Regions from separate parts of the Streptomyces sp. AHU1 genome, predicted to be linked through region 3. Evidence: riboswitches for the same ligand, from Rfam matches in the RefSeq annotation. Region 3 holds a riboswitch; each other region holds the start of a gene.
What was found. Region 3 has a riboswitch for cobalamin ahead of ACICHK_RS10755 (cobalamin biosynthesis protein). Riboswitches for the same ligand answer to the same signal wherever they lie in the genome.

Region 1: linked by a shared signal. The riboswitch ahead of ACICHK_RS35265 (CbtB-domain containing protein) and the one ahead of ACICHK_RS10755 (cobalamin biosynthesis protein) in region 3 are both predicted to bind cobalamin.
Region 2: linked by a shared signal. The riboswitch ahead of ACICHK_RS35180 ((2Fe-2S) ferredoxin domain-containing protein) and the one ahead of ACICHK_RS10755 (cobalamin biosynthesis protein) in region 3 are both predicted to bind cobalamin.

Annotation. Positions count from the first base shown of each region.
Region 1 covers NZ_CP174283.1:7,970,613-7,980,473, forward strand. The annotation lists gene ACICHK_RS35235 (protein kinase domain-containing protein) at 1-1,310, opposite strand, end outside; gene ACICHK_RS35240 (Gfo/Idh/MocA family protein) at 1,375-2,532, opposite strand; gene ACICHK_RS35245 (PadR family transcriptional regulator) at 2,716-3,279, opposite strand; gene ACICHK_RS35250 (nuclear transport factor 2 family protein) at 3,362-3,754, shown strand; gene ACICHK_RS35255 (ferredoxin) at 3,806-4,180, shown strand; gene ACICHK_RS35260 (histidine phosphatase family protein) at 4,208-4,783, opposite strand; cobalamin riboswitch at 4,829-4,990, shown strand; gene ACICHK_RS35265 (CbtB-domain containing protein) at 5,028-5,249, shown strand; gene ACICHK_RS35270 (acyl-CoA dehydrogenase family protein) at 5,501-6,691, shown strand; gene ACICHK_RS35275 (DNA gyrase subunit B) at 7,047-8,210, opposite strand; gene ACICHK_RS35280 (FAD-dependent oxidoreductase) at 8,574-9,710, shown strand.
Region 2 covers NZ_CP174283.1:7,949,322-7,959,182, forward strand. The annotation lists gene ACICHK_RS35130 (condensation domain-containing protein) at 1-550, opposite strand, end outside; gene ACICHK_RS35135 (hypothetical protein) at 1,068-1,754, shown strand; gene ACICHK_RS35140 (hypothetical protein) at 1,827-2,108, shown strand; gene ACICHK_RS35145 (hypothetical protein) at 2,224-2,787, opposite strand; gene ACICHK_RS35150 (fibronectin type III domain-containing protein) at 3,019-4,005, opposite strand; gene ACICHK_RS35155 (glycoside hydrolase family 75 protein) at 4,386-5,096, shown strand; gene ACICHK_RS35160 (TetR/AcrR family transcriptional regulator) at 5,268-5,933, shown strand; gene ACICHK_RS35165 (PTS fructose transporter subunit IIA) at 6,021-6,437, opposite strand; gene dhaL (dihydroxyacetone kinase subunit DhaL) at 6,430-7,029, opposite strand; gene dhaK (dihydroxyacetone kinase subunit DhaK) at 7,118-8,110, opposite strand; cobalamin riboswitch at 8,309-8,433, shown strand; gene ACICHK_RS35180 ((2Fe-2S) ferredoxin domain-containing protein) at 8,494-8,892, shown strand; gene ACICHK_RS35185 (hypothetical protein) at 8,938-9,654, opposite strand.
Region 3 covers NZ_CP174283.1:2,344,917-2,354,777, reverse strand. The annotation lists gene cobN (cobaltochelatase subunit CobN) at 1-1,243, opposite strand, end outside; gene ACICHK_RS10760 (cobyric acid synthase) at 1,240-2,835, opposite strand; gene ACICHK_RS10755 (cobalamin biosynthesis protein) at 2,832-3,803, opposite strand; cobalamin riboswitch at 3,909-4,052, opposite strand; gene ACICHK_RS10750 (hypothetical protein) at 4,188-4,406, opposite strand; gene ACICHK_RS10745 (anion permease) at 4,427-5,668, opposite strand; gene ACICHK_RS10740 (class II aldolase/adducin family protein) at 6,162-6,884, shown strand; gene ACICHK_RS10735 (S9 family peptidase) at 7,021-8,148, shown strand; gene ACICHK_RS10730 (hypothetical protein) at 8,359-9,768, shown strand.

The sequences.
Region 1 (9,861 bases), 5.6 Mb from region 3:
AGCAGATCCGTCTTCGCGTCGGCCTGGGCCGCCGGGGCCGAGCGGGACGGTGTGGAAGCGGGGTCCGTCGTCCTGGTCGAGGTCGCGTCGGAGGAACCGGTGGGCTTACCGCTGTCCTTGTCGCCCCCGTCCGGCAGCTGGGTCCACACCAGGACTCCCACCAGCACGGTCCCGACGACGGACGAGGCGATCGCCGCTCGCCTCTTCGCCCGGCCGCCCGGCGGCCGTGCCGACGTCGGCCGTGTGGGGCCCGCCGGGTACGGAGTCGGCGGGCCGAAGCCCGAGGCCGACCCGAAGCCCGAGGTCGGCCCGAAGCCGGAGGGCGGTCCGAAACCGGCAGGTGGCCCGAAGCCGGAAGCCGGTCCGGACCCGGCCGGTGCGGAGGGCGTGGACGCCGGACCCGGCGGAGGGGCCAGCCGGTACGACGTGGTTCCGTCCGCCCCGCCGGGAGCGCCTCGCCCCGTGTCGCCGCCCTCGATCGCCTCGGCGAGCAGCCGGTCCGCGGTCTTCACGTCCGCCCGGTCGGCCGGGTCCTTGACGAGCACGGCGTTCAGGAACCCGGTCAGCACTCCGGCCCGGGCGGGTGGCGGAAGCTGCTCGCTCAGCATCGCCGCCAGCGTCGCGAGGGTGGTTCCCCGGCGCAGCGGGTGATGTCCCTCGACGGCGACGTACAGCATCATCGCCAGCGACCACAGGTCGGAGCCCGGGTCGCCCTCGCCGCCGGAGATGCGCTCGGGTGCCATGTAGTCGGGCGTGCCGATGACGGACCCGGTCGCGGTCAGGGCGGTCGAGTCCCTGATGGTCGCGATGCCGAAGTCGGTGAGGACGGGACGTCCGTCGGGCCTCAGCAGCACGTTGGCGGGTTTCACGTCCCGGTGCTGGATGCCGACGTCGTGAGCGGCCCGTAGCGCGGCCAGGATCTCGCGCCCCAGCCGGGCGGCGTCGACGGGTGCCATCGGCCCCTTCTCGAGCCGGTCCTGCAGCGATCCTCCGGTCACCAGTTCCATGACGAGCCACGGGTAGGTGTGCTCCCCGCCGTCCACCACGTGGTGGATGGTCACCACATTGGGGTGATCGACGCGGGCGAGCGCCCGTGCCTCGCGCAGTACCCGGGCCCGGAGCATCGCCGCTCCCTGCGGGTCGTACTCGGCGAGACCCGGATCGGGCGGCCGTACCTCCTTGAGCGCCACGGCCCGGTCGAGGACCAGATCGCGTGCACGCCACACCGTGCCCATGCCACCGCCGCCGAGCCGCTTCTCCAGCTCGAAGCGCCCCTCTATGACCCGTCTGCCGGAATCACCCTCACTCATGGCCGGAAGCCTACGAGATGCCGGTGACACGGCCCCACGCAGGTGACGCAACGCTCGCGGTCTGCTAGGCCTCCAGCGTCACCCATGCCCCCGACGCCGCCGAGCGCGCCATCGCGTCGAGTGCCGTCGCGCTGCGGACCGCGTCGGCCAGGGTGGCCCCGTACGGCCTGTCGTCGGCGATGGACCGCAGGAAGGCGTGCGCCTCGACGACCTTGAGGTCGTCGTAGCCCATGCCGTTCGCCGCGCCGGGCTGGAAGGCCCCGTAGTCCCCGGCCCCCGGACCGACGTACACGGTGCTGACCGGCTGGTCCTGGTACGACGTCCCCCGGCTGACGCCGAGTTCGCCCATCCGGCGGAAGTCCCAGAACACCGCGCCCTCGGTGCCGTGGATCTCGAACCCGTAGTTGTTCTGCTCGCCCACCGAGACCCGGCACGCCTCCAGGACGCCGCGCGCGCCGGAGACGAAGCGCAGCAGACAGTTGACGTAGTCCTCGTTCTCCACGGGCGCCGGCTCGCCGCCCGACGCGCGCGCGTGACCCGCGGTCGCGCCGGCCGGACGGGCCCGCAGCGGCACGAAGACCGCGGTGTCCGCCGCCAGCGCCTCGATCTCGCCCAGCAGGAAACGGGCCAGGTCGACACCGTGCGAGGCCAGGTCCCCGAGGACGCCGCTGCCGCCCCGCTCCCGTTCGTAGCGCCAGGTCAGCGCACCTTCGGGATGGGCCGCGTAGTCGCTGAAGAGGCGGATGCGCACGTGGGTGACGTCACCGATCCCACCGGAGACGATCAGCTCGCGGGCCGCCACGACGGCGGGGGCGCCCCGGTAGTTGAAGCCGACCGTGCCCCGTACCCCGGCCTCGGCCACCGCACTCGACACCGCCCGGGCGTCGTCGGCGGTCAGTCCCACCGGCTTCTCGATCCAGATGTGCTTGCCGGCCCCGGCCATGGCCACACCGATCTCACGGTGCAGGAAGTTCGGCGCGGTGATGCTCACGGCCTCGACCCGGGGATCGGCGGCGATCTCCCGCCAGTCGCGTACGGCGGTCGCGAAACCGTACCGCGCGGCGGCCTCCTCGGCCCGGCCGGGCACCTCGTCGGCGACGGCGACCGGTTCGGGACGCAGGGAGAGCCGCGGGAAGTGGTGGAGGACGCGGGCGTACGCCTGTGTGTGCACCCGTCCCATCCAGCCGAACCCCACGACAGCGACACCGAGCGCACGCACCATGACCGCCCTCCTTCGTGCCGGCCGCTCCGACCCGAAGCGCGCCGGGCCGACCGGACCCGAAACGCGCCGGGCCGACCGGACCCGAAACGCACCGGGCCGAACCCGGCCGGATCGAACCGGACCGCGCCGGAACGGGCCGAAACCGGTACCGCCCGCGACCAGGCTAATGCGGACACGCGGCCTTCAGCGGGTGGCGGACGCCCGTTGTTCCAGGACCAGCAGCGCCCGTTCCGCCCAGTCGATGATGGCCCGCTCGAAGGCGCGTCCCCCCAGGAGGGTGAGATACGGGCCGACGCGCTCGGCCGAGGCGAGGTACTCGTCCTCGGCGCGCCCGTCGAGCAGGCGGGCGCCGATCCGCTCGTAGTGCGCCAGCTTGGCGCGCGCCCCCTCCAGCCGCTCGGTGATCGCCACCCGGACGGCGTCGGCGTCCCCCATGTCGAGCGCGTACACCTTGACCATCAGCTCGTCGCGGATCGCGGTGGGTTTCGCGGGTCCCGAGGTGAAGGAGGCCAGTGCTTCGAGCCCCGCCGCGGTCAGCGAGAAGAGCCGCTTGTTGGGCCGGCGTTCCTGCTGCACCACCCGGGCCTCGATGAGCCCCTCGGACTCCATCCGGTCGAGTTCCCGGTACAGCTGTTGCGGGGTCGCCATCCAGAAGTTGGCCACCGAGGCGTCGAACCCCTTGGCCAGGTCGTAGCCCGACGCCTCGCCCTCCAGGAGCGCGGCCAGTACCGCGTTGCGCAATGCCATCCCGCAAGGCTAGACGGCCCCTGCCCACAGGACTAATCTTATCTGCACTTAATCAATTAATTGAGTAGAGGAGATGGGTGCGATGAACTCCTTCCGCAAGGCCGTGGAGGCCGGAGACCTCGACGCGGTCGAGGAGCTGCTGGCCGACGACGTCGTGTTCACCAGCCCCGTCGCCTTCAAGCCCTACCCGGGCAAGCCGATCACCGCGGCCATCCTGCGCGGCGTCTGGCGCGTCTTCAGCGACTTCCGCTACGTCCGTGAGATCGCCGGGGCCGACGGCCGTGACCACGCGCTGGTCTTCACGGCCAAGGTGGGCGACAAGGAGATCAACGGCTGCGACTTCCTGCACTTCGACGAGGACGGACGCATCGACGAACTCATGGTGATGGTCCGCCCGTTGTCGGCGGCGCAGGCGCTCTCCGAGGCCATGGGGGCGCAGTTCGAGCAGATCTCCCGGGAGGCGGCCGGCGCCTGAGGCCCGGCCTCGCGCCGTTTGAACCGACTCCCTCCGGCTACCCGCCTGTTCGTGACGACGACGCCTTCACAGCAGGAGCTGTTCCGGTACCTGGAGGACCGCTTCGAGTGCGCCCGGGCCTGTGCCGAATGCGCCAGGACCTCCACGCTGCGCGCGAGCCTCATGGATCCCGGCGGGCCGAAGAAGCAGGAGACCGCGCGGCGTTCGGGCATTCTCTGCGCGGAGGTGTGCGAGGCGACCTGCCAGGTGCTGTCCCGTCATCCGGGGCTGAGCGACCGGGAGCTCCGCGCCCGGCTGGAGTGGTGTCGTGACGTCTGCCTGGAGTGCGCCGAGGCGTTCGACGAATGTCCCGGGGCGGAGGCCGCCGCGCAGAACTGCCGTGACTGCGCCCGGTCGTGCTCGGACTTCATCGCCACGCTGCGATGAGGTCGCGCGCCGCCCGGAGCGGGCCGGTCAGACGAGCGGGCGTCCGGCGCGGACGTTCCAGCGCCCCGCGCGCCCGCTCAGCTCCGTGACGGTGAGCGGCGGCACGTCCACCCGCCAGAACGCCGACTCCGGTGCCCCCAGCGCCCGTACCACCAGGGCCCGTACGACCTCGGGCTCCACCACGGCGACGGTCCGTCCGCTGAACTCGGCCGCCGTGTCGAGGTGTTCCGCCACCCGGTCGCAGAACTCCCGCACCGACTCGCCGTCGTGCGGCGCCGACACCGGATCGGCGAGCCACCGCGCCACTGCCTCCGGCTCCTTCGCGCCCACCTCGGCGAGCGTCGCCCCGCGCCAGCGGCCCACGTCCAGAGGGGCCAACTCCGCCGTCTCGAGGCCGTCTTGAAGCCCGAGTGCCTCGGCGGTCTGCCGGCACCTCACGGTGGGGGAGACCCACAGCCGCCCGCCGGCCGGAACGGCACCCGCTTCGGCCGCCGTCCGGGCGGCTCGCAGGCCCGAGGCGTCCAGCGGACTCCCGTCGTCGAAGCGGGCCTCGCGCAGTGCCTCGCCGATCGCCGCTGAAACCAAGAACATCCGGGTGGTCATACCGTCATTCTCACAGTACGCCGGGGGCGTGCGCCCTTGGCCGGGGTGAGGCTTCGCGGTACGGTCGCGTGGATATTGACGACGGTTCGACGGAAGCCCGGTGGAATTCCGGCACGGTCGCGCCACTGTGAGCCCGGCGCACGCCACTCCGGCCAGGGGTGACGGACGCGGGTGAGTCAGACCCGTGGCCGTCGTCCCGTGCACCACCGAGATGGGACGCGAGTTCCCCAGGAGGTTCTGCCCCATGGCGCAGTCCGTCGTCCAGCCGACCGTCACGCCCACCGCCGTTCCCGCCAAGCTGCCGATCGGCGCGATCGTCCCCTGGGCGGCGTTCTTCGGTGTCCTGATGCTGGTCCTGCTCTACTTCGTCGGTGCCGAACAGGGCGCCACCTCCCTGGTCTCCGGCGAGAACGTCCACGAATGGGTCCACGACGCCCGACACCTGCTCGGCTTCCCCTGCCACTGACGGCCACGGGGGCGTACGAGCGACGGCATTCCGCGACGGCCGGGGGAACCCGGCCCGCACGAGGGGCGGTGCCCGGGTGACCGGACACCGCCCCTCGCGTGTGCGCGCACGCCCCTCGCGGCCGGCGGCCCGCCCGCACCCCTTGGCCCCGACGCGCGTCCAGGCGGCGCCCGTGTCATCGGCATTCCCAATTTCTGGAACACGTTCTACGGTGTGCGCCGTCAGGTCGGGCCCGGGAGGCAGGAGGCGCCGTGCATCTCGAATACACGCCGGAGCAGCAGCGGTTGCGGACCGAACTTCGTCTCTACTTCGCCGAGTTGGTGCCGGACAACGCCTACGCGCGCCACGGCGACCCGGCGGCGCAGAAGCGCTTCTACCGCGAGACGATCAGGCGGCTCGGCGCGGACGGCTGGCTCGGGGTCGGCTGGCCAGAGGAATACGGCGGGCGGGGCCTGACCCCGATGGAGCAGTTCATCTTCTTCGACGAGGCGGCTCAGGCCGGGGTGCCGCTGCCGCTGATGGCGCTCAACACCGTGGGGCCGACGATCATGCGGTTCGGTACGGAGGAGCAGAAGGCGTACTTCCTGCCGAAGATCCTCTCCGGCGAGATCGACTTCGCGATCGGCTACAGCGAGCCGGGCGCCGGGACCGACCTCGCCGCGCTCCGGACCAGGGCCGTACGGGAGGGCGACGAGGAGACCGGCCACTACACGGTCGACGGCCAGAAGATCTGGACGACCAACGGTGACACGGCCGACTGGGTGTGGCTCGCGGTCCGCACCGATCCGGACGCCCCGCCGCACAAGGGCATCACCATGCTCCTCGTGCCGACCTCCGACCCCGGCTATTCGTGCACCGTCATCAACACGCTCGCCTCGCACGACACCACCGCCAGCTACTACGAGAACATCAAGGTCCCCGCCACGCGCCGGGTCGGCGAGGAGAACAAGGGCTGGCGGCTGATCACCAACCAGCTCAACCACGAGCGCGTCACCCTCGCCGCGCACGGCACCATGGCCATCCGCGCCCTGCACGACGTCCAGCGCTGGGCGACGGAGACCAAGCTCGCCGATGGCCGCCGCGTCGTCGACCTCCCCTGGGTGCGCCGCCTCCTCGCCCGCACGCACACCAGGCTGGACGCCATGAAACTCCTCAACTGGCGCATGGTGAACGCCGTCCAGGAGGGCACGCTCACCCCGCAGGACGCCTCCGCCGTCAAGGTGTACGGCTCCGAGGCGCGCCGGGACGCGTACGCCTGGCTGATGGAGATCGTGGCGGCCCCCGGTGTCCTCAAGGAGGGCTCCGCCGGCGCCGTCCTGCACGGCGAACTCGAACGCGGCTACCGATCGGCCGTGATCTTCACCTTCGGCGGCGGCAACAACGAGATCCAGCGGGAGATCATCTCGTGGATCGGACTGGGGATGCCCCGGGTGCGGCGCTAGGCCCGTGTGACGAGGCTTTTCAGTCGGCACAAAAGCGGGACAGTCGGCACCGAACCGTCGGCACGGACTGGAGGGGAGTGTGACTCGGCACGCTGACTGTCGGGTCAGCACCGGATCTGTCGTCCACCTGCAGCCCCACTGAAGCGCGACGTCTCCCTCGGTCTCCGGGCTGCCTGGGTGCGCTACCTGGTCGAGTCCTTCGCTGCCGGTGCCCTGACCCGCGGTCGATCGGTCGAACAGTTCCTCGGCCCCTCGGACCCACTGGACGGTTTCGAGCCCAGAGTCGACCGTCGTGTGCTGCAGGCTGCCCTGCCGGCCCCGATTCCCGGGGGTCGGCAGGGCAGCCTGTTCCTGGTCAGTCCCGGCGGGCGCCCTGGATGATCCGGTCGATAACGGCTGCGGCCTGTTCCGGGTGTTCTCCCAGCCACCTGCCGAGGTGTTCCTGGACAGCCTGTTCGACGCAGGCGCGCACGGCGGCGTTACCCAGCCGGCCGCGCGTGGAGCCCTCGAACTCGGGATGGTCCAGCTTCACCGACACGACGGCTGTCAGACCGTCGCTGATCCGATCGGCGTCAAGGTCGGGATCCGTCGCAGTCAGCAGCCGCCGCTCCCGTGCGTATGCGGTGACTGCGGCCGCCACCCCGTCGCGGAAGCCGCGCTCGTGTGTGCCGCCGTCAGTGGGCCGGCTGTTGGCGAAGCTCCGGACCCGCTCGTCATGGGAGGCACGCCAACGCAGGGCCACCTCCACCGTCCCCGCCATCCGCGGTTCCTCCCGTTCGAAGCCGATGATGTGCGAATGAACGGGTTCCTCCTTCTGCTCGTCAAGGACGGCCACGAAGTCCCGCGCGCCGTCGGGGTACTGGAACCGCGCCGACCGCGCCTCGCCCGGTCGGCGCCGGTCGGTCAGAGAGATCTCCAAGCCCCGGTTCAGCAAAGCCAGTTCCCGGAAACGCTCGGCCAGCCCGTCGAACGAGTACTCCGCGGTTCCGAAGATGTCAGCGTCGGGCCAGAAGGTGATGGTGGTACCACTACCGGTCGACGTGCCCGCCTCGGTGAGCGGGGTGACGGCCACGCCGCGCGCGTACTCCTGAACCCAGCGGGCTCCCCCGCGCCGCACCTCGGCCGTCATCCGGCTCGACAGGGCATTGGCGACGAAGGGTCCCACCCCGCAGAAGCCGAGCGTCACATCGTGGCGGTCGCCGGGCCCCGGCCCGGTCTGCACGCGGGTCAGCAGGGCTTCGAGGCCGGAGATGCCCGTGTCCCCCGCTTCGTCGACGCGGACGCCCCGCCCATCGTCGGCGACACACACGCCGCTGTCGGATGTGAGAGCAATGTCGACGCAGCCGGCGTGGCCGGCCAGGACCTCGTTCACAGCCCGGTCGGCGACCTCGAACACCAGGTGGCGCAGGCCGCGTTCACCGGTCGAGCCGATGTACATCCCGGGCCGCTTCCGGATAGCTTCCCACCCCTCCAGCACCTGGATCCGGCTGGCGTCGTACTTGCCGACTTCCTCGCTCATGATGTCCCCTCCGATGCTGTCCGGCAGAACTCCTCAGCCTAGGCGGATCCCTGGAAAACACCAGGTCAGGCCATGTTTATCGAGTGCGCAGACGGGCGGGTGAGAGCCTGTCCGGAGACGGTCGATCCCGAGCGCGAACTGGCGCCGGATCGCCGCCACGGGCCCGGTGAAACCGCGTACGACACCGTTTTTTTGGCGGCCCCGAGGTCCCCCATTTCAATGATTTGCACGTCAGTCCGGAATTCCATGTCTGTCGGCTTCGCCGCCGCACTTTTCCGGTAGAAAGTTGCAGGTCACACCGGAAAACCTCGGGGCGTCCGGTTGCCCGGTCGGTCCGGATCGTTCGCCAAAGGATCGAGCATCGTGTCCTCTCGTCGAGTCGTCGTCATCGGTGGCGGGGTCATGGGCTCGTCCGCCGCGTGGCGGCTTGCTGCCCAGGGTGACCGCGTCACCCTGTTGGAGCGCTTCCCGCCCGGCCACGACCGGGGCAGCTCGCACGGCACCTCGCGGATCTTCCGGCTGGCCTACGCGGACCCCTTCTACGTCGGTCTCGCCGTGCGGTCTCTGCCGCTGTGGCGGCGGCTGGAGCAGGAGACGGGACGGCAGGTGCTCACCCTCACCGGAGCCGTCGACCACGGCCCGGCCGCCACGACCGAGGCACTGTACGAGACGCTGACCGTTGCCGGACGCCCCGCCGAGCGGCTGGCCCCGGAGGAGGTCGCCGAGCGCTGGCCGGGGCTGCGCGCCGACACCGGTGCGGTCTTCCACCCGGAGGCCGGACGCCTGCACGCCGACGAGGCGGTCACCGCCTTCCAGCAGGCGGCGCGGGCGCACGGCGCGGAGGTCCGGCACGGCGTCCGGGTGACCGGGCTGTCGGTGCTCGGCGACGCCGGGGTCCGGGTGGTCACCGGCACGGAGGAGGAACTGCGCTCCGATGCCGTCGTGGTCGCGGTCGGCGGCTGGGCGCCCGGAATGCTGGGCGGCGGTACCGCTCCGCCGGTCGGCGGCGTGCCGGTGCTGCGTGTCACCCAGGAGCAGCCCGCGCACTTCCCCGCGGCGGACGCGCTCGCCTGGCCCAGCTACATCCACCACCCGGGCGCCGCGCTGCCCATGGACGGCCTCACCGCGGACGGGGTGTACGGACTCGGCAGCACCGACGGCGTCAAGGCGGGCTTCCACGGCGTCGGCCCGGTCGTCGACCCCGACCGGCGCGACCGTACCCCGGACGCCGCGATCCTGCGGGAGCTGGCGGCGTACGCCGAGCGCTGGCTCCCCGGCGTGGACCACACCGCGCCCGAGGCCGTGACGTGCCTGTACACCACCACCCCCGACCATGACTTCGTCATCGACCGGCAGGGCCCGGTCACCGTGCTGGGAGGGTTCTCCGGGCACGGGTTCAAGTTCGCGTCGGTCATCGGCGAGCTGGCGGCCGCTCTGGTACGCGGAGAGCCCGGACCGAGCCGGTTCGCACTCGGACGCCCGCGTCCCACGAGCCACTGAGCCGTCCCGAGGAAGGGGCACCTCCCACCCATTCTCTCCAGCGCGGGCAGGAGGAACCGGCCACTTGTCCCGTCCCGTCCCGCCGCGCCCGCGCACCGAGGATCTGCCCTCGCCACGGTGTCCGGCCATGGGGCGGGGAGGTCGGACCATG
Region 2 (9,861 bases), 5.6 Mb from region 3:
TCTCGTCCGGGATGCGCTGCAGGGAGTAGGCGTCGACATTGGTGTGGTCGAAGGCCATGTACACACTGGTGGAGTCGTCCCGGACGACCGCCGTGTAGATGAGGTTCGGCCAGCCGAGCGCGTCCGCCGCGACGTCGAACCGGTCCTGCATGTACCGGGTCAGCACCACCGCGTCGGCGAAGTCGCCGATCACCTCGCGGTGCAGCGAGACGTCGTCCTCGTGGAGCGTGAACCGGTGCATGTCGTCGCCGGCCCACCTGAAGCCGCTGCGCAGCGTTTCATGGCGCAACGTCCAGCCGTGGAAAGCCTGTTCCAGCGCGTCGAGGTCGACCTGGCCCGGCAGGTCGAACGCCGTGCCGAGCCAGGTCGGCACGAACAGACCGTCCTCGCGGACCGACCGCGCCGTTCTGATGTGCGACTCCTGGATGTGGGCCGGCGGCCGTGGATCCGGCTGCAGCGCCGCGGCGGCCGCGACGGTCGCCTTGCTGAACGTCCACTCGATGAGCCGTCCGGGCCGGACCTCGCAGCGCTGAATATCAGAAATTCGCACAGTGGCGTCTCCTTCATAGAAGACACAAGCTTGATCAAGGGAAAGCCGTCCGCGCGCGGTGCTGGATGTGTCGTCCGTTTTCCAGTGAAACGTGTGATGCCTCGAACGACGAAGCGAGATCCCGGCGGTGGGCGCGCACCGCGCATCGGCCTTTCCCCAGGGCGAGTTGACGGAACCGTTGGGCGGGGAGCCCTCGGTCCGAGGGCTCCGTCCGCGATGGGGCCGTGACCGGACCGAACCCCCGCGGCGCGAACCGGCTGCCGGAGCGAGAGGCGTCAAGCCGCTGGAGCGGCAAATGGGTGACGGGGCGTGGAGTGCCGTGACCGCGGCGAGAGAACCGTCGTTCACGAGGGGAAGCGGCGCCCTTGGACCAGCGGAATTCGCCACTGACTCCGATGCGAAGTCCCGTACCGCTCAAGATGACCGCTGCTGACGGTGCGACGCGCGTATCGCACCGGCCGCACGCACGACAGCACGGAACTCGACGGGTTCCCATTTTCAGTATCGAAGGGCTTTAATGCGCAAGCTTCACAAGGCCGCGCTCATCATGGCAGCGGCCAGCAGCCTGTCCGCCGTCGGCATCGGCGCCAGCCAAGCCGACGCTCCCGCCGGACGCGACAACGCCACTCCGGCGTCAGTCCCCGATCAGCCGATTGCCCAGGCCGCGGCTCCGGCGCCTGCCTCCGAGTCGGATGCGCAGTCCGCCCCGGCGGGGTCCCAGCAGACCAGTTACGCCTCCGCCTCGGCCTCGTCCCAGGGATCGGCACAGGCCTCCACCTCGCCGTACCAGCAGCAGGCCGCTCCTTCACGGCAGACCCAGGTCATGCCGCAGCAGGCCGCTCCCCAGCAGCAGGCTGCTCCTGTGCAGCAGGCCGCTCCCCAGCAGCAGGCCCAGGTCATGCCGCAGCAGGCCGCTCCTGTGCAGCAGACCCAGGCGATGCCGCAGCAGGCCGCTCCCCAGCAGCCCCAGGTCATGCCCCAGGTCATGCCGCAGGTCGCTCCGCAGGTGGCCGTGCCCCAGCCCTTCGGCCCGAACGCTCCGATGCATGTCGCCCCGCAGGTGAACCCGCAGCTCAACCCGCAGGTGAACCCGCGACTCAACCCGGAGGTCGGACAGCTCGGTTCACCGCAGCTGCCTCCGGTCGGCCTCGGACAGGTCGCGGCGCCCCCCGTCGGCCAGCTGGGGCTTCCCCGACTCGGCTGAAGGCCTGCCCGTAATCACCCGTAGTCCCGATTCGATGTCGCGGATCCGATCCGCTCGACCAACGGAGAACCAATGCGCACGTTCCAGAAGGCAGTCCTCGTGGGCGCCGCTCTCATCGGCAGTGTCGGCACCATCGGCGCCAACACCGCCTTCGCGTACGGCGATGAGGGCCATGACAATTTCGACGTCACACAGGGTGTCGAGTGCCGCTCGCACGACATGAACGTCCAGGTGATCGGCGACCTCGGTGCCGTCACCGGCCTGGCCGGCAACCTGCTGAACGGCGAAGGGGCCCCGGGGGCGCAGAAGAGCAACCTCGGTTCGAACATGGGCTGCAACAGCCGGGCGTTCTGACCGGCCCCGCCACCGCTCACTCCGGCCCGCACGGATCGTCTCCGGGGTCGGCCGAGACCCCAGGTCATGTCTGTGACCTGGGGTCTCGTGGTGTCGCGGGGCGGACATGTCCGGATCAGAGCCGGTGGGGCTTGGACCGGCGGCGCAGGAACCACACCGCCGCCACCGTGCCGGTCACGACCAGGGCCCCGCCACCCACGACCGTGGCCGTGCCGTAGTCCTTCACGGCTCCGCCGAGCCCGCCCATGACACCGCGCGACGGCGACGGCGACACCCTCGTCGAGATCGTGGGGGTCGCGGGGGCGGTGCTGGCCGCGCTCGCCGCGACGATGATCGACTGGGTGCCCGCCGTCGTGCCGTCCTGGCAGACGACGATGACCGTGAAGGTTCCGGGGCTCACGCCCGTCCAGGCCGCCGACTGGCTGCTGCTCGTCCCGGTGAGCGGCATCTGGCGCCCCTGGGCGAAGTTCGTCTGCCCGCTGGAGAGCAGCGAGGCGTTGCCGAAGCTGCTTCCGTTGCTCGGGCAGGCGCTGGTGGTGACCGAGACCGAGGTGCCACTGGTGCTCACGGAGATCCCGGAACCCCATGCGACGGCCGCCGGGGCGGACAGGGTGAGGGGAAGCGCAGCGGTGGCGGCCACGGTCAGGCCCGAGCGAAGAAGTTTCTGAGTGGTACGCATAGGAACCGCCCTCCAGCGGCACGGTTGGCGGTACATCCCATGCGCCGCCGAGGATCGGAAGGCCCGTGCTGCCTCAGTGCGAGCCAATGCGTCCCGGGCCTGGCCCGCATGCGGACGGGGACCGGGCAGGTGACGGATTCCGCCGTCCGGCGGACTGCCGGCACGGCCGACGGTCCGATCCCTCCGAGGGGCCACCGCCACCGCGTCCGGCACCAGGCGCGAGAGGACGCCTCAGCCGCGGCCCGTCGTCACCGTGCGCTCCGCGGAGAGCGCGCCCCACGTGCCGTCGGGCAGTTTCGCCCGGATCCGCACCCGGTACGTCACGTCCGCCTCCCGGCCGATGTAGAAGCTGTGGGTGCAGGTGCCGCTGGGCGGACTGCCGCCCCAGACGAGCGAGGTCACGGCACGCCCGTCGAGCTGGATCCGGTACTCCGTGATCACCCCGTCGACCTCGGGCGCGGTCCACGCCAGGTCGATGTAGTACGCCCCGTCGCGCCGGTGGGTCGTCGCCCGGAAGCCGGCGGGCGCCGTGTCCCGGCCGTCGTCCGGCCCCGGCGCGGTGGTGATCCGGACGGTGCCGCTCGGCGGCGAGACGTTGTCCGCGGCGTCGCGGGCCCGCACGGTGAAGACGTAGGCCGTGCCCGGCCGCAGTCCGGTGACGACGGCGGCCGTCTGTGCGCCGCCCACGCTGTGGATCTTCGATGCGCCCTGGTAGATGTCGTACGACGCCACGCCTCGCGCGTCGGACGACCTCGTCCAGGAGAGCTGGACCGCCCGGCCGCCGACGGCCTTCCCGCGCGGGCCGCCGGGGCGGGTGGGTGCGGTGCGGTCGGCCGTGACCGCGGCGGGGGTGGTGGCCCGCACCGGTTCGCTGAGCGGCCCCGGTACCCCGTCGGCGTTCCGGGCCCGGACCCGGAAGACGTACGAGGTGGACGGTTCGAGCCGGGTGATGTCCACCATGTGCTCCGAACCGGGCACCTCCTTGACCTTGGTGGTGCCGCGATACACCTCGTAGCGGGTGATCCTCGGGTCTTCGGAGGCGAGGTTCCACATGACGTGCACGCTGGTCGAGCTGCCCGCCGCCGCGGTCACGCCCGTCGTCGCGGCGGGCAGCCGTGCGCCCTGGCCGGACGCCGGGGCGCCCCATCCGCAGGAGGAGAGCGCGAGCAGCGCTCCGCACACCAGCGCGTGAGGGACGGCGGGGGGAACGGGTCGCACGGGTCTGTCCTCCCTCGGCGGGGATCGGCCTGCGCCTGATTGGTCTGTACCTATAAGACACGGATGGCGCGGTCACATCAAGAGGGCGGACGTCATCGACCGGGCCGTCGCGGGGTGCGTGTGCCGGTCCCCGACGCGATGTGAACTCACCGTGCCCCCGGGGGAGTTGCTGTTCGCGGCGCGAACAGCTGTCGTCGCCGGTACCGCGCCGCCGTGCGCGGTCGGGCGGCCGGAGCCGGTTCCGGCTCGGGCCCTCGGCCGTGCGGCGCCCGCGGAAACGGCCGTGCACCGTCCGGCCCCCTCCCGGTGGACGCGCTGTCGGACCCCCACCAGATTTGGGCAGATGAGCGTCCATGTCCCCCAGGAGAGGGTCTCCCATCGTGCGTGTCCAGTCGCTGGCGCTGGCCGCGGCCGCGTCGGCCGCCCTGCTCGCCTCGGCCCCGGTGGTGCTGTCCACGACCTCCACCACGGGCCGCCCCGGAAGCCCCGCCGAACCCGTGCGGGAAGGCTCCGTCCGGGCCGCCGACCTGCTGGCGAAGCTCGATGGCTGTACCGCCGTCTCGCGCGGGCGTTACCGCAGTGACGACGGAAAACGTGCCGACATCCCGGTCTGCGGCACCCGGGACGCGGTCTTCTGGACGGCCGACATGGACATCGACTGCGACGGCAGGGCGGGACCCCTGTGCAACAGCCGCACCGATCCGCTCTTCTCCGAGACCACGGCCTTCCAGCAGCCCGACGGCCGGTACCTGAGCGCCGAGACCCTGCCCTACATCGTCGTACCGGCGCCGAGCGGCATCTGGAACTACCGGGACCACGGCATCGGGCCCGGCTCGGTGGCGGCCGTGATCTACCGCGACCGCGTCCAGTACGCCGTCGTCGGTGACGTCGGCCCGCAGGACATCATCGGCGAGGCCTCGTACGCCACGGCCGCGGGGCTCGGTGTCCGCCCGGATCCCCGCGGCGGCGGCGCGCCTTCCGGGGTGACCTACCTCGTGTTCAAGAACGCCCGGGTGTCGCCCGTCCAGGACCACGGCGCCGCGGCGGCGGAGGGGGAGCGGCTGACCCGGAAGCTCCTGGGGGACGGCTGAGGCCGGCGGACCGTGGGCTCACCGGCCCGTCCACCCCGCCGGACCGCTCCACCGCGGTGCGGCTCGTCGCCGCCAGGGGACGGAAAGTCCTCGGAGCGGTGCGGAGATGGCTAGGATCACCGCAGCCCTGGGCAGCATCCGCGGACGGAACCGGGAACCGAGGAGTCATCAGTGCCGGACGGCGCGATCGGCGAACGCCCCGGTCCGGCTCGGGGCCGTACCGGACGGCCGCCGCTCACCGACGAACGCAGGGCCGAGATCCGGCTGGAGATCGCCCGCGCCGCTGTGGAACTCTTCGTGACCCAGGGCGTGACCGCCACCACCGGGGACCAGATCGCCCGGGCCGTCGGCCTGTCCACGCGGACCCTGTGGCGCTATTTCCCGGGCAAGGAGAGCTGTGTGAGCCCGCTGTTCGCGGCGGGCATCGACGCGATCGCCGCGGCGCTGCGGGCCTGGCCCGTGGGCGCTCCCCTGGAGGACGCCCTGGAGCAGGTGTCCACGAACGGCGAGGGGACGATGGCGATGCCGGAGCCGCCGAGGGTCCGCACGCTGCTGAGGCTCACCCGTACCGAGCCGGGACTGCGTGCCGTCTGGCTCCAGGCCCATGACGAGGCCGAGCCGGCGTTCGCCCGCGCGCTCGCCGACCGCGCCGGGCTGGGCGCCGTCGACCTGCGCTCGGAGATCCAGGCAGCCATGCTCAACGCGGCGCTGCGCGCGGCGGTCGAGCACTACGCGTGGCACACCGACGAAGCGGAGCCCGATCCCGCGACGGCCCGGGCGGAGCTGGCGGGCACCATCCGCTCGGCCCTGATCGTCGCGGCGGACGGAATCGCCTGACCCCGGCCCCCGCGCTTGCCGGATCCCGTACGTCCCGGCGCTCGGGCGGAGCGCTCCCGCGGCCCCGGGTCCCGCGCCCGCCGGTCCTCAGACCTTCCGGTAGGTGTACGCCTCCGCTGCCGCCGCCTCCACCGCGGCGAGGTCGGCGCCCGCCGAGGCCGTGACGACCGCGGCCACCGCTCCCTCGACAAAGGGGGCGTCCACCAGCCGTGTGCCGTCCGGGAGTTCGTCGCCCTCGGCGAGCAGAGCCTTGACGGTGAGCACGGCACTGCCCAGGTCGGTGAGTACGGCGACCCCGGCGCCGCGGTCCACGGAGGCCGCGGCGGCGGCGATCACGTCCGCGCTGGTACCGAGTCCTCCGTCCAGGGTGCCGCCCGCCGGCGCGACGGGAGCGAGCGTGCCGCCACCGGCCAGGCCCGTGGCCAGTTCGGCGACGGACGCGGCGACGGCGGCGCTGTGCGAGACCAGCACGATGCCCACGAACCGTTCCCCGGTGTCACTCACCGGCCGCCTCCACGAGTGCCGCGATCAGCAGTGCCGAGGACGTGGCGCCCGGGTCCTGGTGCCCGATGCTGCGCTCGCCCAGATAACTCGCCCGGCCCTTGCGGGCCTGCAGCGGTGTCGTCGCCACGGCACCCTCCTCGGCCGCGGACTTCGCCGCGGCGAACGACTCGGCGAGCGCGTCGACCGCGGGCACCAGGGCGTCGATCATGGTCTTGTCGCCGGGCGCGGCTCCGCCCAGTGCCATGACCGCGTCGACGCCCGTGCGCAGCGCGTCCGTGAGCTGTTCCCCGGTGACCTCGGGGGCGTCCCCGAGCGCCTTGCCGGTCCGGCGCAGCAGGGTGCCGTACAGCGGCCCGGACGCGCCGCCGACCGTCGAGATCAACTGCCTTCCGGCGAGCGCGAGTACGGCACCGGGAGTGTCCGGAGCGTCCTTCTCCAGGGCGGCGGTCACGGCGGTGAATCCGCGCTGCAGATTGCTGCCGTGGTCGGCGTCACCGATGGGCGAGTCCAGCTCGGTGAGCCGCTCCGCCTCACGGTCCACCGACGCGGCGGTCACGGTCATCCAGCGGCGGAAGAAATCGGCGTTCAGCACGGAATCTCCTTGCGTGGTACGGAAGTCGGCCTGGTGTCGGTCGGTGGCCGGGTGCCGGGCGGCACCCGGCCACCGACACCGACCGGGTTCACACGCCCCAGCGGAGCCCCGGCGTCTTCACCGGCGCGTCCCACAGCCGCAGCAGTTCCTCGTCCACCTGGCACAGGGTCACCGAGGCGCCCGCCATGTCGAGGGAGGTGACGTAGTTGCCGACCAGGGTGCGTGCCACGGGGATGCCGCGTTCGGCCAGCACCCGCTGCACCTCCGCGTTGAAGCCGTACAGCTCCAGCAGGGGAGTGGCGCCCATGCCGTTGACGAGGAGCAGCACCGGATTGCGCGGTGCGAGGTCGTCCAGGACGGCGTGCACCGCGAAGTCGGCGATCTCGTGCGACGTCATCATCGCGCGCCGCTCCCGGCCCGGCTCGCCGTGGATGCCGACCCCGAGCTCGAGCTCCCCGGCCGGCAGGTCGAACGTCGGGCTGCCCTTGGCCGGAGTCGTGCAGGCGCTGAGCGCCACACCGAAACTGCGGGAGTTCTCGTTGACCTTCCGGGCCAGTGCCTCGACCGCCTCCAGGGGCGCGCCCTCCTCGGCGGCGGCGCCCGCGATCTTCTCCACGAACAGCGTCGCGCCCGTGCCGCGCCGCCCGGCGGTGTACAGGCTGTCGGTGACGGCCACGTCGTCGTCGACGAGGACCTTGGCGACGCGGATGCCCTCGTCCTCGGCCAGCTCCGCCGCCATGTCGAAGTTGAGGACGTCTCCGGTGTAGTTCTTCACGATGAACAGCACGCCCGCGCCGCTGTCCACGGCGGCCGCCGCCCGCAGCATCTGGTCCGGGACCGGGGACGTGAACACCTCGCCCGGGCACGCGGCCGACAGCATCCCCGGGCCCACGAATCCGCCGTGCAGCGGCTCGTGCCCGGACCCGCCGCCGGAGACGAGACCCACCCTTCCCGCGACCGGGGCGTCCCTGCGCACGATCACACGGTTGTCGACGTCCACCGTCAGTTCCGGATGGGCCGCCGCCATGCCCCGCAGCGCGTCCGCCACCACCGTCTCCGCCACGTTGATGAGCATCTTCATGGGTACCTCCCGGTTTCAGTGACGGACTGTCAGGTGTATGGGGTGAGGTGATGGGACGCGAGTCGGTGAGAGGGCTGTCACCCCCAGTATTGACCTTGCCGTGGCGAAGGTCACGCGCGTGGACGCCCGGGGGCGTACGCGGCACGGGGCCGAGGTCGCCGGATGAGATGATGACCGGCGACATAAGGCGACGGCGGTACGAGGAAGCCGGTGTGAATCCGGCGCGGTCCCGCCACTGTGACCGGTGAGTGAGCTCCGGCAGGCCACCGCCCCGACCGGGGTGGGAAGGCGGAGCAGGCCAAGACCCGGGAGCCAGGAGACTCACGCGGTCGCCTCCTCGAACGACACCGGGGCGGATCTCCCCGGGAGGGGAGTGGCACGCCGTGCCCGAGACGCCGTTGGAAGAGACACCGGGAGAACCCGTGCGGGCGGGCGGCGCCGTGCCGTGCCGGGTCGTCGTCTGCCGGGACTGCTGCTGCGGCAGTCCCAAGGTGACCGGAGTGGACCACGCCGTACAGACCGCGCGACTGCGCGCGGACGTACCGGTGCGTATCTCCGAGTGCCTCGACGTGTGCGACCAGGCCAACGTCGTCGTCGTGCAGCCGTCCGCCGCGGGCCGGGCCGCGGGAGCACGGCCGGTCTGGCTCGGACTCGTCAACGACCCGGACGCGACCGAGGACATCGTGACGTGGGTGCGCGCCGGAGGCCCGGGAGTGGCACCGCCGCCGGACATCCTCGACCTGTACACCTTCACCCCGCCTCGGCGCGCGACGGATTCCTGAGGCCCGCGCACCCTGCTCGGGCCGGCCGGTCCCGCACCCGGGCGTTCAGTGGAGGATGCTGACCGCCCGGGCGATGACCAGCAGGGACGTGAGGAGCGCGGCCACGCTCTGGATGCTCATCAGGAGCTTCGCGCGAGCGGAGAGGGGCATCGTGTCCGTCGGGCTGAAGGCCGTCGAGTTGGTCACCGAGATGTAGAGGTAGTCCACGAGGGTCGGCACCCAGTCGGAGGTTTTGCTGGCGCCGTCGGCGACCTCCTCCACCGCGTCGTCGTTCTCGTCCTGCGAGAACCGGAAGTCGGCCAGGGGCAGGTCGCCGCGGGGGGCCTGGGTGCGCACGACGGGGCCGCCCCGATCGAGTTCCCAGTACGCGAGTCCGAAGGCGATGATGTTCGTCAGCCACACCTGCAGCGCCGCGAGCAGCAAGGAGCGCCCGTCCTTCACCTCGGCGTGGACCATCTGGTGGATGAGGACGCCGAGAGCGGTGAGGTTGCCGGTGGCGATGAGCAGGACGAGGGTCAGCGACAGGAACCGGAAGACCTTGGTCTGCCGGGTGAGCCTCCTGGGGTTGATGGCGATGAGCGGCACCAGCAGCAGGAGCTCCAGGGCCGGCAGCACGTAGCGGGGGGCGACGAGGAGCTGCTGGGGAAGTGCCACGTACAGGGCGATGGCGATGAGCGTGGCTGCCGCGGCGGGCAGCCGCGCTTCACCGCGGCGCTCGTGCCTCGGATGCCCGGTCCGGGCGACGGCACGGCTTTTCACCACGAGCGGTGCCCTCCTTCCGATGTCGGTCAGGGCGTCACGGGGTGCTCCGGCCGCGGGGGTGACCCCGCGCGTGAGGTTCTGCCCAGGGGTGATCGACTACCCCGTGCGGAATGGCGCAAGCGGGCGGGAGCCCGTGTTCGCGCGGGTCCCCGGCGCGGGCGGCCGGAGTGCGTGAAGGTGACCTGCCGTATGCCGGCCACGACACGG
Region 3 (9,861 bases):
GGTAGTCGGCGAGCGGCACGCGCGCCGGGGCGGCGGCGAGCTGCTCCTCGGTCAGCCACTCGACGTCGTGGCCGCCGGCGGCGATCAGCCGGTGGATCAACTCGTCGCCGTCGTCGGGGTATTCGGTGAGGGCGTAGCCCGCGTCGCGGAGCGCGTCGAGGACCCGCACGGCGGAGGCGGGGGTGTCGAGACCGACGGCGTTGCCGACCCGCGAGTGCTTGGTCGGGTAGGCGGTGAAGACGATCCCGAGCTTCTTCTCCGCGTTGGGCTTGTGCTTCAGCCGGGCGTGCCGCAGGGCGATCCCGGCGACCCGGGCGGCCCGCTCGGGGTCGGCGACGTACACCGGGACGTCGTCGGGGCCCTGCTCCTTGAACGAGAACGGCACGGTGATCAGACGGCCGTCGAACTCCGGGATGGCCACCTGCATCGCCGCGTCCATGGGGGACAGAGCGGCGTCCGAGGCGTCCCAGGCGCTCTTCGACGAGGTCAGGCACAGGCCCTGGAGCACCGGGACGTCGAGGTCGGCGAGCGCCCCGATGTCCCAGGCCTCCTCGTCGCCGCCCGCGGACGCCTCCGAGGCGTGGGTGCCGCCCGCGGCGAGGACCGTGGCCACGAGCGCGTCGGCCCGGCCGAGGATCTCGTACAGGCCCGGGTCGGCTCCGCGCAGCGAACCGCAGTACACGGGGAGGGCGTTGGCGCCGCGTGCCTCGATCGCGTCGCACAGGGTGTCCACGAACGCGGTGTTCCCGGACAGTTCGTGCGCCCGGTAGAACAGCACGCCGACCGTCGGCCTGCCCTCGGTGAAGGGGCGCTCGCCGTGCACGCCGAACTCCGCGGTCCGGTGCGGCTCCTCGAAGCCCTCGCCCGTCAGCAGCACGGTGTCGGAGAGGAACCGGGCCAGCTCCCCGAGGTTGGCCGGACCGCCCTCGACGAGATAGCGCAGCGCCTCGGCGACCACACCGGCAGGCACCGACGACTCGGCCATCAGCTCGGCGTCCGGTACGGACTCGCCGCCCAGCAGCACGGTCGGGATCCCGGACGCCTTCAGGAAGGCCAGCCCGTCCTCCCAGGCCCGCTTGCCGCCCAGCAGCCGTACGACGGCCAGGTCCGCGCCCTCGACGAGCGCGGGGAGTTCACCGGCGACGTCCACCCGGGTCGGGTTGCCGATCCGGTAGGCGGCGCCGCTGGCGCGGGCCGCCAGCAGGTCCGTGTCGGCGGTCGACAACAACAACACAGTGCTCATGCGGGTGCTCCCGGGGGGATGAAGGGCAGTCCTTGCGGCGCGCCGGACTCGATGAGCCGCCACAGCGCGTCCGTGTCCGCGTGTTCCTCGATCAGGTCGCCGAGCCGGTCCAGCTGCTCCTCGCGCAGCGCCGCGAACGACGTGTCGGGGGCCGGCACGAAGCGGCGGCCCGCGGCGGCGGCCACCTCGCGCAGGAAGGCCCGCCGGAAACCGTCCGACTCCAGTGATCCGTGCCAGTGCGTGCCCCACACGGCGCCGACCCGGCAGCCGTCTAGGCCCCGGCCGGCGGCGTCGGACATGAACGTCTCGCCGCCGGTCACCTCGGCGACGCCGTGATGGATCTCGTACCCCTCGACGTGCTCGCCGAGGGCCTCGCCGACCGGCCGTGCCAGGGTCTTCTCCCGGGCGAACCGCACGCGCACGGGCAGGAGTCCGAGCCCGTCGACATGACCGGCGCGGGACTCGACCTCGTCCTCGATGTGTTCGCCGAGGAGCTGGTAGCCGCCGCAGACGCCGAGGACGGGCCGTCCCTCGGCGGCCCGGTGCGCGATCGCGTCCGCGAGGCCGCGCTCGCGCAGCCACCGGAGCGCCTTGACCGTGCCGCGGGTGCCGGGCACGACGACCAGATCGGCGTCGGCCAGTTCCTCGGCCCGGTCCACGAACCGCACGACGACGCCGGGTTCGGCGGCCAGCGCGTCCACGTCGGTGAAGTTGGACATCAGCGGGACCGCGCAGACCGCGACCCGCAGGACGTCCTCGCCGACGGGGGAGGAGACCGCCGACTCGCGGACGGCCCCGCGCAGCGAGACGCGCAGGCCGTCCTCCTCGTCGATGCCGAGCCCGTGCCGGAACGGCAGGACGCCGTACGTGCGCCGCCCGGTGAGGCCGTGCAGCATGTCGAGGCCCGGCTCCAGCAGGCTGACGTCACCGCGGAACTTGTTGACGAGGAACCCGGCGACGAGTGCCTGGTCCTCGGGGGACAGCAGCGCGACCGTCCCGAAGAACGAGGCGAACACCCCGCCCCGGTCGATGTCGCCGACGACGAGCACGGGGAGCCCCGCGTTCCGCGCCACCCCCATGTTCACGATGTCGGTGCGCCGCAGGTTGATCTCGGCCGGGCTGCCGGCTCCTTCACAGATCACCGCGTCATACGTGCCCCGCAACTGCGCCAGACAGTCGAGGACGGTCGCGAGGAGTGCCTCCTGGCGCCCCCCGCGCAGTCTGTCCCCGGCAGACGCGCCGCCCGGCGCCGGCTGATCCGAGGGTCCGGCCGTTCCGAAGAACCCGCGCGCGCTCATCTCGCCCACCGGCCTGCCCATCAGGACGACCTGGCTGGTGCGGTCGCCGCCCGGCTTGAGCAGCACGGGATTCATCAGCGCGGTCGGCTCCACGCGGGCGGCCTGCGCCTGCATGGCCTGTGCCCGCCCGATCTCGGCGCCCTCGCGGGTCACGAACGAGTTCAGGGACATGTTCTGCGCCTTGAAGGGCGCGACCTTGACGCCCTGGCGTACCAGCCACCGGCAGATCCCGGCGGTCACGACGCTCTTCCCGGCGTCGGAGGTGGTCCCGGCGATCAGCAGCCCGCCGCTCATGCGGTGCGTCCCTTCCTGGTGGACAAAACCCGTCCGGTTCGGCTGAGCAGGACCCGGGCGACGGCGCTCACCCCGAGCGCGAGCCAGCCGACGCGCCGGGAGAGCCGTACGGCCCGTTCGATGTCGTGGACCTGGACGGCGCGGCCCGTGCCGCCCAGCACGGGCCGGTGCTCGACCCGTCCGCCGTACGAGAGGGTGCCGCCGAGCCGCACGCCGAGCGCGCCCGCGAACGAGGCCTCCACGGGCCCGGCGTTGGGGCTCGGGTGCCGGTGGGCGTCCGCGCGCCAGGCGCGCAGGGCGCCGCGCGGGTCGGGTCCGGCCGCGGCGGCGAGGACGGCGGTCAGCCGGGCGCCCGGCCAGCCCGCGAGGTCGTCGAGCCGGGCCGAGGCCCAGCCGTAGCGCCGGTGGCGGGGGGACTTGTGTCCGACCATGGCGTCGAGGGTGTTCACGGCGCGGAAGGCGACGAGCCCGGGCACGCCGGCGACGGCGCCCCAGACCAGGGCGCCCACGACGGCGTCGGAGGTGTTCTCGGCGACGGACTCCACGACGGCGCGCGCGACGCCGTCGGCGTCCAGCGCCTGCGGGTCGCGTCCGCACAGGTGCGGCAGCCGCTCCCGGGCCACGCCGAGGTCACCGGCCGCGAGCGCGCCGCCGACCGCCCGCGCCTCGCGGCCGAGGGAGGTGCCTCCGACGACGGCCCAGGTGGCGGCGGCGGTCAGGGAGATCGAAGCGGTGGGCGAGGTGCGGACGCTGCGGCTCGCGAGCGCGGCGAGTCCGGTGGCTCCGCCCACGCAGACGGCGGTGTGCAGGGCGCCCCACCCGCGGTGGTCGCGCCACAGGGTCCGCTCCACGGCAGCGGCGGCCCGCCCGAACGCGGCGACCGGATGCCCCCGGCGGGGATCGCCGAGCAGCAGGTCGCCGAGGAGGCCGGCGGCGGCACCGTACGCGAAGACGCGATCGGCACGCACGGGGTCAGCCGGCCGTGGGGTGCGGCGGAACCTTCGTACTCAGCGGAACGGGCAACGGGCAGCCGCGCATGGCGATATGTCCTCACTCAGGGTGTCCACGCCCTGGTTCGACGAGACCGGCGGTGAGAGTTCCTGGCTCCCGGGGAGTTCCTTCCCCGATGACAGTGGCGGGACCGCGCCGGATTCGCACCGGCTTCCTCTCATGCCGCCGTACTTGGCTCCGGCAGTCCACCACGGGGTGTGAACGGCCGTCAACTGGCTCTTGACCTGCGGAGGGACAGTGTGCGCAGGCCCACATACGCGTGGGGCGCGGGACGGTGATCCGTCCCGCGCCCCACGCGCGGTCCGCTCGGCGCGACCCGGTTCCGGGCCGCGCCTGACGGGCTACTTGGTGATGATCAGAGAGATGCCGTACGCCACCGCCGCGGCGCAGGCCGCGAAGCAGACGTACGCGCCGGTGGCCGCCGCGACCGCGGAACCGCCCTGGGACGTCTCCTTCTTGGAGAGGCCGGCGACGCCGAGGGTGAAGAGGGCGATGAGGGCCACGGACACTCCGAGGCTGACCCCGAAGACGGATCCGAGGGCCGACCAGTCGATGCTCATGCTGTTTCTTCCTTCGGGTCTCAGGCCGCGGCCGACGGCGCCGACGGGGTCACCGTGGACTCGGCCGGAGCGGGGATGGTGGCCGTGAGGCCTTCGGCCACGGTGCCGGCCGGGGGCGGGGTGACGGCGGCGATGGCCTGCGTCACCACACCGGGGGGCTCCTCGGTGTCGTTCACGTTGTTGTGGTCGATCACCTCGCGGCGCGAGCGGCGCCAGATCGCGAAGCTGGACGCGACCAGGAAGACGGCCACGAGCGCGGTGCCCCAGGTGCCGAAACCGGTCACCCATTCGGCGAGCGCGCCGACCAGGGCGGCGGCGGGCAGCGTGAGCACCCAGGCGACGGCCATGCGGGTCGCGGTGGACCAGCGGACCACACCGCCCTTGCGGCCGAGGCCCGCGCCCATCACGGAGCCGGAGACCGAGTGCGTGGTGGAGAGGGAGAAGCCGATGTGCGAGGAGGCCAGGATGACCGTGGCCGCGCTGGTCTGGGCGGCGAAGCCCTGACGCGGCTGGAGGTCCGTCAGGCCCTTGCCCATCGTGCGGATGATGCGCCAGCCGCCCAGGTAGGTGCCGAGCGCGATGGCGAGACCGGCGGAGAGGATGACCCAGACCGGCGGGTCGGAGTCGGGAGCGACGGCGCCACCGGCGACCAGGGCCAGGGTGATGATGCCCATCGTCTTCTGCGCGTCGTTGGTGCCGTGGGCCAGCGAGACCAGGCCCGCGGAGGCTATCTGGCCGGCGCGGTAGCCCTTCTTGGTGGCCTTGGTGTCGGCGTCACCGCTGAGCTTGTACGACAGGCGGGTCGCGACCATCGCCGCCAGGCCCGCGACGATCGGGGCCGCGACGGCGGGCAGGAGCACCTTGCCGACCAGGACGTCACCGTGCACGGCGCCGGTGCCGGCGGAGGCGATGGTGGCGCCGACCAGGCCGCCCATGAGGGCGTGCGAGGAGCTGGACGGGAGTCCGACGAGCCATGTCACCAGGTTCCAGAGGATCGCGCCGACGAGCGCGGCGAAGATCACCTCTGGCCGGATGCCCGTCTCGTCGACGAGGCCCTTGGAGATCGTGTTGGCGACCTCGACGGAGAGGAAGGCGCCGACAAGGTTGAGGGCGGCGGACATGGCCACCGCGACCTTGGGCTTGAGTGCGCCGGTCGAGATGGTGGTGGCCATCGCGTTGGCGGTGTCGTGGAAACCGTTCGTGAAATCGAACACGAGAGCGGTGACGATCACGATTCCGAGGAGGAGCGTGATGTGTTCCATTTACCCAGGCTTCTGTTGGACGTCAGTGGCAGGTGGACCGTAGGCAACCTGGGTGAACGGAAGGTGAACTGGGTCGGACCTGATGGTGTCCCGAACAGTGGACCGGCATTCCGCTTGTGTCGAGGGAGGGCCCGGCGGGTTCGAACGGATACGGAATTCCGTGCTCCGCTTGGGCTCCCGGACCCCGGTGGGCCGTTCGGGTCGGAGCAGGTTTGAACGGCGAGATCCCCGTCACGCCCAGGCTGTAGCCCCCGTCACGCCGTTCGGGGGGCCGGGAGGTGCGCTTCAGGGGTGACGTCCGGGTGCGGATCGGGTCGTAATGGACCGATCACGGGGTGTGAAGCGCGGTGAATGTCCGATCGGGGTTACGTGGACGTTTCATCGGTGTGATGTGATGTAAATCACATACAACCATGGGCTTTTGATGGGCCGTATTCGCCCCGGAACGCGCCCGTTCGGGGCCCTGGACGGCAGTTCCTGGCAGGATCGCGTCATGAATGAGCGGCACCGGGACGTACGGGACGGGCGCGAGCACCCAGGGGCGGCGGGCGAGCCCGGCGAGCGGGAGACGGGCGACGCCCTCCGGCGGACTTGGGACGAGCTCGTCGCGACGGCCCGCCGCACGGTCGCCGACGGGCTGGTCGTCGGCACGTCGGGCAACGTCTCGGTCCGCGTCGGCGACACCGTCCTGGTCACGCCCACGGGCGTCCCCTACGACCGGCTGGCACCCGACGACATCACCGGCGTCGGCCTCGACGGCCGGCAGGTGCTCGGTTCGCTGAGCCCGACCAGCGAACTGCCGATGCACCTCGCGGTGTACCGCGCCACCGAGGCGCGGGCGATCGTCCACACCCACGCGCCGCACGCGACGGCCGTCTCGCTCCTGGTCCCCGAACTCCCGCTCGTCCACTACATGGCGGCGGCCATGGGCGGCCCGGTCCGCGTCGCCCCCTACGCGGCCTACGGCACGCCGGAGCTGGCCGAGAACACGCTCCGGGCGCTGGCCGGCCGCACCGCCTGCCTCCTCCGGAACCACGGCACCATCGCCCACGGAGCCTCGCTGGACCAGGCGTACGACCGTACGGCCCAGCTGGAGTGGATGTGCCGCGTCTGGCTCCTGTCCGCCTCGGTCCCCGGCCTCGCGCCCGCCCTGCTCTCGCCGGACCAGCTGGAGGAGGCGGGGGAGCGGCTGCGGGGGTACGGCCAGCGGCCGTGAGGCCCCGCCGGACCGCCGCCGCGGGCGGTGGCGCGGCTTCGGACCCGCCCCGTGCGGAAAGCCCGGCGAGCGCCCGCCGTCACTCCCGGGGACCCTTCCGCTGGCCGATGGCCAGGTCCCCCGGGAGACTGGTCGGGTGCGCACCCTGAGAGCCACGGCAGCGGCCGTCACCGTAGCCATAGCCGCGGGCGCGGCCTCCGTGGCGGCGGGCCGGTTCGCCAGCGACGCCGCGCTGAAGACGAGGCCCGGCAAGCCCCTGCCCACCGAGCCCCGGCTCACCGTGCACGCCACGACGGCGGGCGGCATCACCCTCACCAGGACCCTCGCCTCCCGGCGCCCGGGAACCTACGGCCTCGCGGGCGACGGCTCCCACGCGGTCGTCGGCCCCCTCCAGAGCTCCGTGCCCCACACCGCCGACACCGTCGTGCGCAGCCTGGAACGCGTCACGCACGGGTCCCTGGAGCCCGGCGACAAGGTGTGGCTCACCCCGAACCTGTACGTCGGCGACCCCGGGGCCGCCCTCGGGCTGGAGCACGCCGACGTCGACGTACCCGGCGAACTCGGCGCCCTGCCCGCCTGGTTCGTGCCGGCCGTCCGTGACACCTGGGTCATCACCGTGCACGGCCTGGGCACCACCCGGGAACACCCCATGAACCTGATGGAGTTCCTCAACGGCCGGCACTTCCCCGTCCTCGACCTCGCCTACCGGGGCGACCTCGGGGCACCCCGCCCGCCGGACGGCCTGAACCACCTCGGCGAGACCGAGTGGCGCGACCTCGACGCGGCCATCCGGTACGCCGTGCGGTTCGGCGCCGAGCGGGTCGTCCTGTACGGCTGGTCCACCGGCGCCACCATGGCCCTGCGCGCCGCCGCCCACTCCGCGCTGCGCGAGCGGATCTGCGGGCTCGTCCTGGACTCGCCGGTCCTCGACTGGGAGACCACGCTGCGCGCCCTCGCCGGAGCCCGCCACACCCCGGGTTTCCTGCTGCCGCTCGCGGTGCGCGCCGCACAGGGCCGCACCGGCGTGCGCGGGGACCGCATCGCGCACGCCGCGCACCCCGACCAGATCAAGGTGCCGACCCTGCTGGCGCACGGCCCGGACGACGGCATCGCCCCCTGGGGCCCCTCCCGCCGCCTCGCCGCGAGCCGCCCCGACCTGGTCACCCTGCACACCGTCCCGGACGCCCCGCACGGCGCCATGTGGAACGCCGACCCGGCGGGCTACGAAGAGGCCCTGCGCCGCTTCCTCACCCCCCTTATGTGAGACGGCGGCCCACCGGGAGCACGGACCCCGGGCCCCGGCCGAGCCGTTCCGGCCGGGGCGAGGCGTGCTTCCGGTTCGGTCCCGGACGACTCCGCGCGGCACTCCTTCCCGCGCGCCGGACACCTCGGCAGGGTCCCGCTCCCGGCGCCCCCGTGGCCTGCGGCGGCATTCCGTTTGGGTTTTCGGACTGTCAACCGCAAGACTGCACCCGTGACGTCCCGTAACCCGCGCGACTCCAGGCTCCGACTCGTCAGCCCGCGGTCCCTCGCGACCGCTCCCCGAGCGGTGACCCAGCGCCGCACCCGCCGCCCCGCACCGAGGCCCCCGGAAGGCACACCGCCACCCGCGGAACTCGCCCGCATGGCGCGCACCGGCCTGTCCGACGCGGCCCGCGTGGCGCGCTGGGCCGACGCCGCCCTGCGCCCGGGGCGCGACGGCGCGAACCCCGACGGCAAGGGCACCCTCTCCGACGCCACCGCGCAGCGGGCCGCCGCGGACCTCGGACTGACCCCGGCCCGGGTCCGCGCCGACTGGGACACCGCCCGCCTGGCCGGCCTCATCGAGGTGCACGGCGACGACGCCCGCCCGGGATGGCGGCTGCGCGCCTGGAGCCGCGACGACAGCGCCGTCCTGCGCGGCTGGGTCGCCCTCTTCGACGCCTGGTCCCTCGCGTACCCCGAGCCGGTGGACCGCGAGCCCGCGGCCGTCGCCGAGGTCGTCTCCGCGATGCCCCAGGTGCTCTCCTTCCTCCAGCTCTCCGCCGGGCCCGTCCCGGTGGAGCAGCTCCTCGACCTCCTCGGGCAGCGCGTCACGGAACTGCGCACCGAGCGCTGCGAGATCTCCTACGGACCCGAGCCCGCGGCCGAGCCCGCCCCGGAGCCCGCCGAGGTCCCGGACGCACCCCTCGCCCCGCTCCTCGAATGGGCGCTGCAGGCCCTCGCCTCCGTCGGCGCGCTGACCTACGGCGACGGACAGGCCACCCTCACCGCGCTCGGCAGCTGGGCGGTCTGGGTCAAGCTGGAGCAGATCTGCGTCGCCGCGCAGAGCCCGGCCGGGAACATCGAGCAGCCGGCCGCGGACATGCTCCGCGGCTGTGCCCAGCTGCGCCCCAACGCCGCCCGCGCCGAGTACCGCGCCTGGCTCGCCGCCCGCCCGGTCGGCAGCGCCGTCACCGAGCTCCTCGACGCGGCCCGCGGCGAGGACGCCCTCACCCGCAGCCTCGCCTTCGAGGCGCTGCGCGTGGTCGGCGCCCCCGCGGAGCCGGACGTGCGCGCCGTGGTCGAGGAGACCCCGCTGCGGCCCTACGCCCTGCTGTGGCTCGCCGAGCACGACGGCCACGACCCCGAGGAGGCCCACGAGGTCCTCACCCGCGCCGAGTCCACCTGGCTGTGGGTCGACACTGCGGCCGCCGTCGCCGACCACGGCGAGGCCCCGCTCCTCGTCCGTCATCTGGAGTCCGCGGTGCAGCCCACCGTGCCCGCGCTCCTGGACGAGGTGCGCGCGGTCGGGCACCCGCGCACGGTGCAGGTGCTGGTCGCGCTCGCCGCGGCCCACCCGGACCCCGCCCTCGCCAAGGCCGTGCGCAGGGCCGCCTTCCAGGTGCACACCGGGGGGAGCTGACCGGAGCCGGCCGGGAAGCGCCGCGGGCCGGACCCCGGAGCGGTCCGGGACCGGTCACCGGCGACGCCCCGTGGCCCCGGGACCGCCCGCCCG